One region of the Tepidibacillus fermentans genome, then DNA from elsewhere that is predicted to be linked to it. Evidence: riboswitches for the same ligand, from Rfam matches in the RefSeq annotation. Region 1 holds a riboswitch; the other holds the start of a gene.
The links. Region 1 has a riboswitch for FMN ahead of EDD72_RS06955 (ECF transporter S component). Riboswitches for the same ligand answer to the same signal wherever they lie in the genome.
Positions count from the first base shown of each region.

Region 2: another riboswitch for FMN. It lies ahead of ribD (bifunctional diaminohydroxyphosphoribosylaminopyrimidine deaminase/5-amino-6-(5-phosphoribosylamino)uracil reductase RibD); the one in region 1 lies ahead of EDD72_RS06955 (ECF transporter S component).

Region 1 covers NZ_SMAB01000008.1:83,755-91,302, forward strand. The annotation lists gene EDD72_RS06930 (glutamate-1-semialdehyde 2,1-aminomutase) at 1-916, opposite strand, end outside; gene EDD72_RS06935 (class II fumarate hydratase) at 1,223-2,608, shown strand; gene EDD72_RS06940 (DUF421 domain-containing protein) at 2,722-3,531, shown strand; gene EDD72_RS06945 (DUF421 domain-containing protein) at 3,544-4,269, shown strand; gene EDD72_RS06950 (DUF4363 family protein) at 4,288-4,653, shown strand; FMN riboswitch at 4,717-4,852, shown strand; gene EDD72_RS06955 (ECF transporter S component) at 5,004-5,573, shown strand; gene bcp (thioredoxin-dependent thiol peroxidase) at 5,737-6,225, shown strand; gene EDD72_RS06965 (D-2-hydroxyacid dehydrogenase) at 6,437-7,390, shown strand; gene EDD72_RS06970 (cob(I)yrinic acid a,c-diamide adenosyltransferase) at 7,412-7,548, shown strand, end outside.
Region 2 covers NZ_SMAB01000014.1:37,595-45,142, forward strand. The annotation lists gene ribH (6,7-dimethyl-8-ribityllumazine synthase) at 42-518, opposite strand; gene EDD72_RS09010 (bifunctional 3,4-dihydroxy-2-butanone-4-phosphate synthase/GTP cyclohydrolase II) at 539-1,732, opposite strand; gene ribE (riboflavin synthase) at 1,763-2,419, opposite strand; gene ribD (bifunctional diaminohydroxyphosphoribosylaminopyrimidine deaminase/5-amino-6-(5-phosphoribosylamino)uracil reductase RibD) at 2,421-3,527, opposite strand; FMN riboswitch at 3,700-3,840, opposite strand; gene EDD72_RS09025 (EcsC family protein) at 4,136-4,855, opposite strand; gene EDD72_RS09030 (DUF2225 domain-containing protein) at 4,881-5,573, opposite strand; gene ilvA (threonine ammonia-lyase IlvA) at 5,747-6,994, opposite strand; gene EDD72_RS09040 (HD domain-containing protein) at 7,165-7,548, opposite strand, start outside.

The sequences.
Region 1 (7,548 bases):
CAGGATTTCCTGCCATCGTTCCCGCTTGATACGCAGGACCAAGCGGTGCCACTTGTTCCATTATTTCTTTTCGTCCACCATAGGCACCAATCGGCAAACCACCACCAATAATTTTACCTAATGCGGTCATATCAGGAATCACATCTAAAAGATTTTGAGCACCACCATAATGAAAGCGAAAAGCGGTAATGACTTCATCATAAATCACTAATGCTCCATATTGATGAGTGAGTTCATTCACTTTCTCCAAAAATCCTGGTTTCGGCTTGACGATGCCAAAGTTACCAACGATCGGTTCCACCAATACAGCTGCGATTTCATGACCCCATTTTTTTAATGCATCTTCATATGCTTCAATATTATTAAAAGGAACGGTGATTACTTCATTAGCAATACTTTGGGGGATACCAGCACTATCAGGAATTCCCAAAGTAGCAGGACCTGAACCGGCTGCAACTAAGACAAGATCGGAATGTCCATGATAACAACCCTCAAACTTAATGATTTTTGTTCTCCCTGTGAATGCCCTTGCAACACGAATCGTTGTCATTACAGCTTCAGTACCGGAATTCACAAAACGGATTTTTTCCATCGATGGAATGGCTTCACGAATCATCGTGGCAAATTGTACTTCCCAAGGTGTAGAGGTGCCATATAATGTTCCTTCCATCGCTGCTTGGGAAATTGCTTCAACCAGTTTTGGATGTCCATGTCCTAAGATAAGTGGGCCGTAAGCTGCTAGATAATCAATATAACGGTTTCCATCAACATCCCACATATATGGTCCTTTTGCTTTTGCAAAAAAAGTAGGGGTTCCTCCACCTACAGCTTTATAGGAGCGAGAGGGACTATTTACTCCCCCTACAATCACATCTAAGGCTTCTTGATAATATCGTTCTGATTGTTCTCGATTCAATTCTTTCACCATCTTTCCTAAAATAGAGATTGTATGTACTTCTTTCATTTTAACATAAGGAAATCTGTTTGAACGTATAAAGAAAGTTAAGATTTTAAAGCAATAGCTCCCTTACTAAGAAGAAATGTCTTGTATTTTTATCATAAAAGTAAAAGTGTCAGAAAAAACACTCCAATTCTAACTTTCTAACTATTCTTTTGTTAATATGAAAGAAAAACAACTCTTTTTGTATAAAATAGTGGAAGTTATTCATAATGAAAGAAAAAAGAATATAGATGCTAAAGAATAAGGTGAGGAGGGTTTATGATGCAAGGCGAATTTCGAATTTCGAGGGATTCATTAGGGGAAGTAAAAGTTCCAAAGGATGCTTATTACGGCGCACAAACACAAAGGGCGATCGAAAATTTTCCAATTAGTGGGCTACGTTTACCACGTCGATTTATTCGCGCTCAAGGAATTATTAAGTATTCTGCAGCTTATGCAAATTCTACGGTAGGTGATTTAGATCAGCGACTAGCCGAAGCTATCATGAAAGCGGCTGAAGAAGTGATTGAAGGAAAATGGGATCACCAATTTGTGGTTGATGTTTATCAAGCAGGGGCTGGTACATCACAGAACATGAATGCCAATGAAGTCATCGCAAATCGAGCAATCGAGCTTATGGGCGGTGAAAAAGGAGATACATCGATTGTCCATCCAAATGATCATGTCAATATGGCTCAGTCAACCAATGATACCATTCATGTGGCGATTAATATTGCAGCGGTAGAAGCGGTGTATCATGATCTCATTCCAGAGTTAGATGGATTAATTGAGACGTTAGAACAAAAAGGTAGAGATTTTTATCATATTATTAAATCAGGACGAACTCATCTACAAGATGCGGTGCCCATGAGATTAGGCCAAGAGTTTTATGGATATAAAGAAACCTTGGTTGAAGCGAAAAAGACGATCCTAGAGAGCTTAGACTTACTATATCAGATTGGGTTTGGTGGAAATGCAGTAGGTACGGGAATCAATGCTCATCCAAAATATTCCGAATTAGCGATTGAAAAGGTAGCTGAGATTACAGGATTCCCATTTCGAAATCCTAGTAACCGGTTTATGTTTATGCAAAATACTCAAGGTGCGATTAAATTAAGCGGGGCGCTGAAAAACTTAGCGATTCATCTGATTAAAATTGCTAGTGATTTGCGTTTGTTAAGTTCGGGGCCGCGCACAGGGCTAGCAGAAATTACTTTGCCACCTGTCCAACCAGGTTCATCGATTATGCCAGGAAAAGTAAACCCTGTCATGGCAGAGATGATGAATATGATTGGTAGCCAAGTGATTGGTAATGATGCAACCATTACTTCAGCTGGTCAAGCCTCACAATTGGAGCTAAATGTGATGATGCCTGTGATCGCTTATAATCTTTTACATTCACTGCAAATATTAAGTAATGGAATTAAGGTCTTTAATGAAAGATCGGTCAAAGGAATCATGGCCAATGAGAAAAGATGTAATGAGTTAATGGAACAAAGCTTAGCATTAGCAACAGCATTAAATCCAGCGATTGGTTATGACAAAGCAGCAGAAATTGCTAAAAAAGCTTATGCGAAAGGGAAAACGATCAGAGAAGTCGTTCGTGAGGAAGGTATACTGTCAGAGGAACAGATTGATTACTATTTAGACGTGAAAAAGATGGTTTAATTTCATTCTTTTTTATTCATCTTACCCTTTTAGGAAGTTTGATCCTAAAGGGTATTTTTTTTGTAAAAAAACAAAATCTAAAAGTGATAAGAATAGAAGGAGGAACCTTTTTCATGGAATGGCTCAAAATCATTGGAATAAGCTTTACCATGATTTCGATTGGTTTTATTATCTTACGAGTGGTAGCAAAGAGGAATTTTAGCGAAATGTCTCCTTTTCATATTTTCCTCGTTCTCATGTTAACCAACATTCTTTCTGAACCGATTAAGACCGATCATTTTGCAGAAATTATTATTCCTACACTTGTGATCGTTTTCTCATTTTTTCTATATTCTTATTTACAAACATCAAATCGACTAAGTAAAGGGATTAAAGCAAAACCGATTGTCCTTGTTCGCCATGGAAATATCGATGAAAAAGCATTGAGTCAAGCGAAAATCACATTATCCGAAATGTTAGCAGAATTACGAGTAAAAGGTTATAGCCATGTTCAAGATGTAGAATTTGCCATATTGGAAGAAACGGGTAAACTAAGTGTTATTCCAAATTCAAGCAAAAGGCCTTTAACCCCTAGTGATATATCATATGTTCCTAGTTATGAAGGACTTCCTGTACCTCTAATTATGGACGGGGTTATTCTCTATGATAATCTTGCCAAGATCAAGATGTCACCGAAAGAATTACTCAATCGATTAAGTCTTCAAGGCTATGATCAACAAATGATAAAAACCATTTCTTTGGCAGTATTAGATGAAAGAAACAATCTCATCATCGATCAAAATGACGATACCAATCAAGGGAATATCGCTCAACAACAACAAACCATCTGGTCAAAAATCTATGAAGATATGCATGCACAGCGTAAATCGCCAGAAGAAAAAGATTTAGGAATTGTCGATGATTATATAAAACCAAAACCGTAGAGGTGATTTTTTATGGATGAAACTATCGTGTCGGTTGTTCGATCAATTATTGCCTTTATGACATTACTGATTTTCACAAGATTATTAGGAAAACAACAAGTTGGTCAACTTACAGCGTTTGAATATGTCGCTGGGATTACGATTGGATCCGCAGCTTCATCACTGAGTATCGATTTGTCCATTAAACCTTTTCCTCAATGGTTAGCATTAGCAACTTGGGTCATTCTTGTTTGGGGGTTACAAAAGATATCTTTAAAACAACGCTGGATAGCAAAAGTAATGGGGGATCAACCCACAATTTTGATTCAACATGGGAAGATTCTCGAAAAGAACCTTGAAAAATTACGATATCGTTATGATGAACTGATGTCACAACTGCGTGATAAAGATATTTTTGACATTACTCAGGTAGAATTCGCTTTATTAGAACCTAATGGAAATTTATCTGTCTTAAAAAAGGCAGAATATGAACCTATTACATCATCCGATCTACAAATCGTACCAAAACAAAATGGTTTAATGATTGAAGTGATTATGGATGGAGTTATTATCGATCAAAATTTAAAAAATGCGAATAAAACTGAAGAATGGTTGTTGCAACAACTACAAGCACAAGGGATCAAAGATTTAAAAGAGGTTAATTTCGCTGTGATTTTACCGAATGGACAATTATATGTTGACCGCTTCAAGGATAATCTAAAGGAAATTGATATTGGTGATTTTCATGGGCCATATTAAAGAAGGGGGGAATAATCATTGAGAAAGAAAGTTATTATATTGGGATCAACAGCGATTATTCTTTTATTTATCGCAATTATGGTTAGTGGTACCTTCTTAAAAAGGCCATTGACCAAAGATGATAATGTAATTGGGCAAGTGAATTTTATCGAAGCCTCTGTGAAGCAAAAGGATTGGCAACTTGCTAATGAACATTTAGAACAAGGCATAAAAGCATGGGAAAAAGTTAAAAATCGGATCCAATTTAGTGTAGAACGAGATTTTATTACTGAAATAGATAATAAATTGGCAACATTAAAAGGTGCAATCAAGGCAAAGGATGATAAAATGATTATTCTAACTACAGAAGAGTTAAAATTCGTTTGGCAGGAGCTTGGAAAATAATACTTTAATTTTTATTCGACTATATTATAATGAAATTTGAAAAATGAATATACGATACAAAGTATATTCCTTCAGGGCAGGGTGCAATTCCCGACCGGCGGTGATCTATTTCCTAAATAGTAAGCCCGCGAGCTATATATCAGCAGGATTTGGTGGAATTCCAGAGCCGACAGTAAAGTCTGGATGGGAGAAGGATGTCTAGATTGGTGTATGCCATTATAGGATAGAGTATGTTATTCTCTATTCTGTTTTAAGTAATTACTCTGCCCTTGGAGAGAATCCAAGGGTTTTTTTATACACCAATATATAAGGCATCTCATTAAAAAATATTTAATGAGAGGAGAAATAGTATGAACAAATCGAATCAAAAAAAGAGACCATTAAACCAGCTTGTATTTACTGCAATCATGGGAGGACTTGCATTTGTGATTATGTTTTTTGACTTTCCATTGCCCTTTATCCCCGCTGATTTTCTAAAGTTTGATTTTAGTGAGATTCCTGCGCTTATTACAGCTATCTTTTTTGGCTCTGCGGCAGGAGTGATGGTTGAATTCTTAAAAAATGTCTTGCACTTCATTATGAAAGGCGGAGGTGCGGTACCATTAGTTGGTGAATTGGCGAACTTTCTCGCAGGAACATTGTTTATCTTAGGAATGACATGGATCTTTAATAAATTTCGTACGAATACAGGACTATTCTTAGGTCTTTTACTTGGAAGTCTTTTAATGACGGTGATGATGTCTTTAGCAAACTATTTTGTGCTCTTGCCACTATACGGAATAAGTGGAGTGCAAAAACTACCATTGATCACCTCGGCGATCGTTCCTTTTAACCTTTTTAAAGGGGCCTTGATTACAATCGCGATGATGCCGATCTATGTATCCCTAAAATCAGTAGAACCAAGATTGCGATTACAGTGAAATTATAAATAATCCGGGGACTGACTCATAAGAATGTGATGGCTGATCCTTTACTTTTGGGTCAGCCCCGTTTTTTCTTCTAGGAGTTGAAATTTGCTTTAGGTTAACAAGCTTGATACAATGATAACACTGATAATGATATAGAAAAAAGGAGAGAGTTTTTATGGCTAAAACAGACGAAATCTTTACAATTGGACAAAAAGCACCGGATTTCACCCTTCCAGCAAGTAATGGTGAACAAGTAAGTTTGCATGATTTCAGGGGGAAATATGTCGTTCTTTATTTTTATCCCAAAGATAATACCCCTGGGTGTACAACAGAAGCTTGCTCCTTTCGCGATTATCATGAAGAATTTAAAGGTTTAAATGCAGTGATTCTTGGTGTAAGTCCTGACCCACTAAAGTCTCACGCCAAGTTTATTGAAAAATATCAACTTCCCTTTTTATTGCTATCTGATGAAAATCACAAAGTGGCCGAAGCCTATGGTGTTTGGAAATTGAAGAAAATGTATGGAAAAGAATATATGGGAATTGAACGCTCTACATTTATTATTGATCCTGAAGGTAATCTTGTTAATATTTATCGAAAAGTAAAAGTTAAAGGTCACGTTGAAGAAGCTTTAGAATTTATTAAAAACCAGATAAAGGGTTAAAAGAAAAAGCAAAAACCACTGTCTTAAGGCAGTGGTTTTTGCTTAAAACATTTTGGCGCAAATCAAATACAAGCTACAACAGCTTTGTCTATTCCAGTGCTTTGGTTGTTCGTGAGTCCAAAACGATTGTTTTCACGAAAAGGAAAAGGAATTTTTTGAATGTTTAAAGAAATAAAAAAATAAACTCTAGAATAAAGAAGAGGTGAATATCGTGAAAATCGTTTTCTCGGCTAAAATTAGCGAAAAACATCAAATCACATTGAAAGAACAGTTTCCAAATAGCGATTTTTATTTTTATGCAAATATAGATGAAGCAAAAAATGAGATTGCAAGTGCGGAAATTTTCGTAACCTATGGAGAAGATCTAAATGATGAAATCGTTCAAAATATGAATCAGCTAAAATGGATACATGTAGTGAGCGCTGGATTAGATAAGATGCCTTTTCAATCATTACAAGAAAGGAAGGTAATCGTTACCAATTCAAAAGGTATTCATCGAGTTCCAATGTCAGAGTATACAATGGCTGTTATTTTACAATTAGTGAGAAAAACGAATCAATTCTTTGAAAAGCAAAAAGAGGGTCTTTGGGATCGTACGATTCGTGTTTCTGAGGTTTATGGAAGTACAATTGGAATTATTGGGTTGGGAGCAATTGGCCTAGCGATTGCAGAAAAAGCAAAAATTTTTGGTATGACAGTGATTGGTACAAATACAGATGGTCGACCTATCCCAGGTATAGACAAAGTATACCCTTCATCTTCATTAAAAGAGGTACTTTCTAAGAGTGATTACGTCGTTGTTATTGTCCCTTTAACAGATCAAACTTATCGCATGATAGGACGAGAAGAATTATTGGCGATGAAAAGGTCAGCTTACTTAATTAATATCTCCCGAGGAGATGTCATTGACGAGCAGGGATTATTAGAAACATTACGAAATCGAGAAATTGCTGGGGCTGTTTTAGATGTTTTTTCTGAAGAACCGTTACCAAGCAATCATCCATTTTGGGGGTTAGATAATGTTATTATTACTCCCCATGTCTCGGGAAGATCGCCGAAATATATGGAACGAGCACTAGAAATATTCAAAAACAATTTTCTGTTTTATCTAAATCAGGATTTTTCACAAATGAAAAATTTAGTTGATTTGCAAAAAGGATATTAAATTTAAAGTGGGGTTATTTCAGTGAAAATCTATACGAAAACTGGAGATCAAGGATATACGTCTTTAACTGGTGGAGAAAGAGTGGAGAAGAACAATCCCCATGTCGAAGCCTATGGCACGGTAGACGAAGCCAATTCGATGATTGGATTGGCAATTGC
Region 2 (7,548 bases), on a different contig from region 1:
TATCTTCATTTTATTTTACATATTGCTTTTATTCCATATGTCTATTCTTTTTCATCGAATTTTTTTAATACATTAGCCATTTCAATTGCTGTTAAACCTGCTTCCCAACCTTTATTCCCTGCTTTTGTTCCTGCACGTTCAATTGCTTGTTCGATCGAATCCGTTGTTAGAACACCAAAGATTACAGGAACATCAGATTGTAAATTAATGGCAGCTATTCCTTTTGAAACTTCTGCTGCCACATAATCAAAATGAGGAGTAGCTCCTCGAATCACAGCACCTAGTGCTATCACGGAATTATATCGTTTGGAATTGGCCATTTTTTTTGACGCAAGAGGAATCTCAAAAGCCCCTGGAACCCACATGACTTCGATATGATCTTCGTCAACCCCATGACGAATCAATGAATCTTTTGCACCACTTAATAATTTACTCGTAATAAATTCGTTAAAACGAGAAACCACAATCCCAATACGTAACCCTTTTCCAACTAAATGTCCTTCATAAATCTTTGCCATTTTCATCTACCCTTTCTTTTTTAAATATTTAATAAGTGTCCAAGTTTGCTTTTCTTTGTTTTTAGATAATGAAGATTGTTTCTGTTCGGTTCAATAATTAGCGGAGCTCTCTCTACAACTTCTAGACCATATCCTTCAAGTCCCTTTATTTTTCTGGGGTTATTGGTTAATAAGCGAATCTTTCGTATGCCTAAATCTTTTAAGATTTGTGCACCTATCCCGTAATCTCGCAAATCTGCCGGAAATCCTAATTTGTGATTGGCTTCTACGGTATCATAACCCTGATCCTGTAGCTGATAGGCTCGCAATTTGTTAATTAAGCCAATCCCTCGTCCCTCTTGTCGCATATATAATAGAACCCCTTTTCCTTCTTCTTCGATTTGCCGAAGTGCGGCGTGAAGTTGGGGGCCACAATCACAACGATACGATCCAAAAACGTCCCCAGTTAAACATTCAGAATGAACACGAACCAAAACTGGTTGATCACCACGAATTTCCCCTTTTACGAGTGCGAGGTGTTCCTTATTATCTAAATCATTTGTATAAGCAACAATCCGAAAATCGCCATACTCTGTGGGCAGGTTTACTTCTACCTCTTTATGAACAAGTTTTTCTCTTTGATTCCGATAATGAATAAGATCGGCAATCGTGATTATTTTTAGGTTGAATTTTTTTGCAATCTCGAGTAATTCTGGTACTCGTGCCATCGTTCCATCCTCTTTAATCACTTCACAAATGACACCTGCTGGATATGCTCCTGCCAAAATCGCTAAATCAACTGCTGCTTCGGTATGACCTGCTCGTCTTAGTACTCCACCTTCTTTGGCAACAAGTGGAAAGATATGGCCTGGTCGACGGAAGTCCGTTGATATTACATTTTGGTCGATCAAAGCTTGAACTGTTCTAGCTCGCTCAAAGGCAGAGATACCTGTTGTCGTATCTTTAAAGTCAATAGATACGGTAAAAGCCGTCCCGTGGTTATCAGTATTTTGTTGTACCATCTGTGGTAGATCTAATTGATGAGCTCTTTCTTCGGTAATTGGCACACAAACCAATCCTCGGCCTTCTTTAATCATAAAATTAATGGTCTCGGGAGTAGCTTTTTCCGCAAGTACAAGAAAATCACCTTCATTTTCACGATCTTCGTCATCAACCACAATGATGATTTTGCCTTGTTTCAAGTCTTCAATGGCTTCTTCAATTGAGTGAAACACTTCTATCTCCTCCCCTGATTGGTAAGTTCCTTATAGGAACCCATTTTCTTTTAGAAATGATTCGGTTATTTTTTGTTTTACTTGGTCGCGATAATTCAAGAAATTCATGACATATTTTTCAACAAATTTACCAATCATATCTACTTCAATATTTACCGATTGACCAATTTGTTTCGTTGATAAATTCGTTTGTTGGAATGTATGAGGAATAATGGAGACGGTAAACGAGCGACTTGACACATCGACCAATGTTAAACTGATCCCATCTATTGCAATCGATCCCTTGGGAATCATATATTTCAACAACGACGATTCCGTTTCAAATGTAAAGTAGACCGCATTATCGATTGTTTTTTTCTCGATAAGAGTAGCGATGCCATCTACATGTCCTGCTACAAAGTGACCCCCAAATCGGCGACTTGGTGTCATGGCTCTTTCTAAATTCACGAAACTATGAACCTTTAATTCTCGTAGGTTGGTTTTATAGATCGTTTCTGGCATTACATCCACAGTGAATGAAGTAGCTTGATAACTAGTCACAGTTAAGCAAATTCCATTTACGGCAATACTATCACCGACTGATACATCTTCAAGGATTTGCCTCGCTTCAATTGTAAGAACCATTGAATCTCCGGAACGTTTCATTGCTTTAATTATCCCTACTTCTTCAACCAATCCTGTAAACATACTATTTTTCCTCCATCCCTTGATAAGAAGGGTATCCTGTAATACATATGTCATTTTCGTATCTTTCAATTGTAATATCAATTAATTGCACCGCATCAGACATATTTTCGATCCCTTTACCACCTATACTTGTTAGCGAACTGCTACCACCAATTAATTTTGGTGCGATAAAAGCAATATATTTATCAATTAATCGTTCATCAAATAAGCGACCGACCAGTGATGAACCACCTTCTACTAGCACAGAAGTGATCTGATTTCTTCCTAAATAATGGAGCACCTCTTTTAATGGAACATCTTTATCGCCTTTTGTTTGAACGACTTTAATTCCCATATCCTTTAATTTTTCTACTTTTTCTTCCGACGCTTGTTCTGTTGTAAAAATCCAAGTTGGTGCTTGTTGATCGAGAATCAGCTTTGAATCCATTGGAATTTTTAATGTTGTATCAATAACGACTCGAATTGGTTGGATACCTAGTTGTTCCATTCTTACTGTTAGAGAGGGATTGTCTTTTAACACGGTTCCAATTCCAACCATAATTGCGTCATGTTCATGACGTAACTGATGTACATATCTTCTAGCTTTTTCTCCAGTAATCCATTGGCTGTTTCCCGTAAAGGTTGCAATTTTGCCATCTAGAGTCATTGCTGTTTTTACAGTTACAAATGGTCTTTGACTCGTTATATACTTATAAAAAGTTTCGTTTAATCTTTTTGCTTCTTTCTCTAAAACCCCAACAACGACCTCGATTCCAGCATTTTTCATGAGTTCAATTCCTTTACCCGCTACAAGAGGATTGGGATCAACATTGGAAATAACTACTCTTTTTACTTTTTCTTTAATGATTCGTTCAGCACAAGGTGGAGTCTTACCATAGTGGCTACATGGTTCAAGGGTTACGTAAAGAGTGCTTCCTTTCGCCATTTCTCCCGCCATATTGAGGGCGTGGATTTCAGCATGAGGTTCCCCAGCTTTTAGATGTGTTCCCAATCCAACAATTCTTCCGTTATTCACAACAACCGCTCCAACTATTGGATTCGGTGAAGTCTGGCCTTTTGTCCTTTGGGCCATATCTATCGCTAATTGCATATAATACTGATCATTCATAAAGATGATAACCTCCTTTCTCTTCCGAAAAATTAAAAAACCCTAAAGCTGTTGCTTCAGGGTTTGATGTACAGTGGTAAACAAACAATCAGTTAAGTTCCAAAATTCGCTATACGTTCTTCATTAAATGAAAACTCTAAAGATTCCATTAACTACCAATTGACAATTGTTCCACTTCCTTCTCCCATCCAGACTGTAACTGTCGGTTTCGGAATCTCACCGAATCAACCAATGACCAGTTGATCATTGGGTCGCGGACTACAAATAATTGATCACCGCCGGTAGGGAATTACACCCAACCCCGAAGGACTTTCATATTTTCTATTTTTGAATCAATTGTACAAGATATGTCCTAATTCTGCAATAAAAAACTCTCACTCAATCAACTCTTTAAGAAAAAATAAAGAATTATTTCTGTGGTTATGTTACAATGGATCGAGTTGTAAGGTAAAATTCATGAAAAGAAATGAAAAACGTTTGGTTTGTAATTTGCCTTGGTGTAAATTGGTCTTATGGATTGTAAAGGGGTTGTGTTACAAGGAAGAGAAGTAAGAGTTCTATGATCAATTACCTGCAGATGAAACATAAAGAATTTCTTTTTACAATCCCTAATTCAAAATCCGTAACCGATAACCATTCATTGCCGTCTCTCCAAGTGTATCTAATAATTGATAATTCACATATGCACCAATGACGGCACCGATTCCAGGAACCAATTGCAATAACTTAGCAATATCTAAATAATCCCGATATTCTTGTTGAAACGTCTTCCAATCCATCTCATCGTAATGGCGAGGCAATAATTGTATAGTCTCTTCCCAAGTCCTAATTAGGTAGTAGATCTCGCGTCTTCGCTGATCATTTGAAAATGCTAGTTGGAAAAGATAAAGGATATATAGCCTTTCCGTGTATTTGCTAATATCAAATCCATAGATAACCGCCGTGTCAAACAAAAATTTCATTTTGATTCCTAACAACAAAGGGAAATCAGCTAAACCTAGTAAGATGCCTCCTGCCCCAGTGCCTGCGCCTTCAGCGGCTGCAAGTTTTTTATAAAAATCTAAACGTTCAATGACCCGTCTTTCCCTCCCTTCTAGCGATACGTCAAGAAGTAATGGTTCTTTTGTGATATATTCAGAACCAATTAAAACCCCTTGAACCATATGTTTGATGCTTTTCGTAATAAAAGACTGCACTTGTTCTGGCATCCATTGATTAATTTTACCTTGGATTCCCTTTGTTAATTGATTGACAATACTAGGTTTTTTCGTCATTTTTCTTTTCCATTCTTCTAATTCTAACCTTACTCTTTGCTCATATGTGAACATTTTTTATCTCCTTTAGTTTCTCGATCTACCGATTCTCAATATCTCCTTCTAAATCATGCTGCATTTTATATTCTCTCCAACGTTCTCGTGTTATTTCCAAAACTTTAGGAGTCGTCATTTGATCAGAAAGTAATATACTAAACCACCTTCTCATCTTTTCATATTCTCCTAAGCGACCATATAACTCCCCAATCATGTAAATCAATAAGTACTTATCCATCTCAATTCGATCCAAATTCTCTCGTTGATATACTTCAAGATAAATATCCAACGCATTTCGTAAGAAACGTTTCTCTTCTTGTTCGTTATTATGATAACGGTTCAACCATGCAATTCTCATACAAAGATTAGCTTGAATTAACAGACTTTGATCTAATAACGTAGCTGCAAATAGAGCCAGTTTATAAAATCGTATTGCACATTCAATGGTTCGTTCTTCACATGCTTTTGGAATTTTAATCTTATCAATATACTGTTCTTTAAGGTTCTTCCGCTTTTTATCTAGAATGGCTGAAAAGCGATCAGTAAAGGCAAAACCGCAATGAGGACAGACATTTACTTCATAAAACAGAGGATTCTCCCCTTTAAAATATGGACAAAAATCTGCATCCTGTTTTATCATTCGTATCTGCCTTTGACGAATACGAGGAGTAGTAAATTCATGATCACAATAGAGGCATTTTATTTTCTTATCAAAAAAGAGCTCATTCGTTGGCATCACTCTACTCCTTTTCCGGTTAGTGATCGAATAAAAGAAAAAACCAATCTATTCTGATGATAGAAAGGTTCATTTTTTATAAGTTCGATTCTCTTATTTTATCATACCATAATCTTGTAAAGATTTTATGTATCAAATGTGTTATCTTTTTTGATTAGATGTAGGTTACACAATCAAATTAACAAGTTAAATAATTTTTCATCCTTATTAATTTCAATATAAGAAACACCTTTATTATTCATTCGTTCAATTAGAGCATGGTAATCTTCTTTATTTTTTAACTCAATTCCTACTAAAGCAGGGCCATTATCTTTGTTATTTTTTTTGGTATATTCAAACCGTGTAATGTCATCATTTACACCTAAAACTTCATCAATAAATTCTCGAAGTGCACCAGCTCTTTGTGGAAAATTAATTATGAAATAATGCTTAAGCCCTTCATAAATCAGGGATCGTTCTTTAATTTCTTGCATCCGATCGATATCATTATTGCCACCACTTATAATACACACGACATTTTTGCCCTTAATTTTATCTCGATAAAAATCTAAGGCAGCAATCGAGAGTGCTCCAGCAGGTTCAACAACAATTGCACTCTCATTGTACAATTCTAGAATTGTAGTACAAACTTTTCCCTCTGGAACTAAGACAATATCATCCAATGTTTCTTTACAAATTTTAAATGTGAGTTCCCCCACCTGCTTCACTGCTGCACCATCTACAAATTTGTCAATAAACTCTAAGGTAACGACATGATTTTGTTCAAAAGATCGTTTCATTCCAGGAGCTCCCGCTGGTTCTACACCAATGATTTTGGTAGATGGGCTTATACTCTTTATATATGACCCAATCCCAGCTGCTAATCCTCCACCACCTACACCAACAAACAGATAATCAAGAGAATCGTCCATATCATTCATAATCTCGATACCAATGGTTCCTTGCCCTGCAATCGTTCTTGGATCATCAAAAGGATGAATAAAAACCATATTCTCCTTCTCACAGTAACTTTTTGCTGCATAATAAGAATCATCAAAAGTATCTCCAGTAAGAATCACTTCTACGTAAGAACCACCATATCGCATGACTTGTGAAACCTTCTGTCTTGGTGTGGTAGTTGGCATGAAAATTTTACCTTGTATCTTCAGTAAGTGACAAGAATAAGCAACTCCCTGAGCGTGATTTCCTGCACTGGCACAGACAACCCCTCTTGCCCTTTCTTCGTCTGTCAGACTTTGAATGAAATTGTAAGCCCCACGTATTTTAAAAGACCTTACCACTTGCAAATCTTCTCGTTTTATAAACAAATTACATTGGTATCGATTGGATAAGATTTCATTTCGTTGAAGAGGTGTCTTGGAAACGACATCTTTTAAGGCTTGATTTGCAATGATAATATCTTTAATTTGTACCTGACTCATTCTTCCGATCCTCCCGAATATTTTGCAAATTTTAAAATTTATTTTATCACAAACCATTATCACAACACATCTTGTTTTTTAAAAAAATAATAAAACCTTTCCAAATCTAGTTAGAAAGGTCTATTTAAAAATGGATTCAATTTTACTTACGTAGAATGACTTTTCGATTTTTATTTTTTTAGAATCATTTTGATATATTCTTCTGGCATGAAAATCCGAGGTATAAATATTTTTTTATTACGAATTTGTCGTATTGTATCAGAAATATTTGATAACTCTTCATAGTTTCCTTTTTTATCAAAGAGAATAATTTGCTCTGTTGCTACCTTTTTATTGCTTGAACTTTCATTTCGAAGGATATAATCATCCTCATAAGAGCTGATAATGGCCTCATCTTTTAGATATATATACTGATGGGGAATCCCTTTTTCTTTGGATAAAGCTAAAACTTTTTCGAATAGAGCCATTTCATTCATTTGATCGATGGGGACTGTTTTATATAGTTTTCGATGAACGAATCTAGAACATAGATCACTTAAAATCGGGTCCTGATG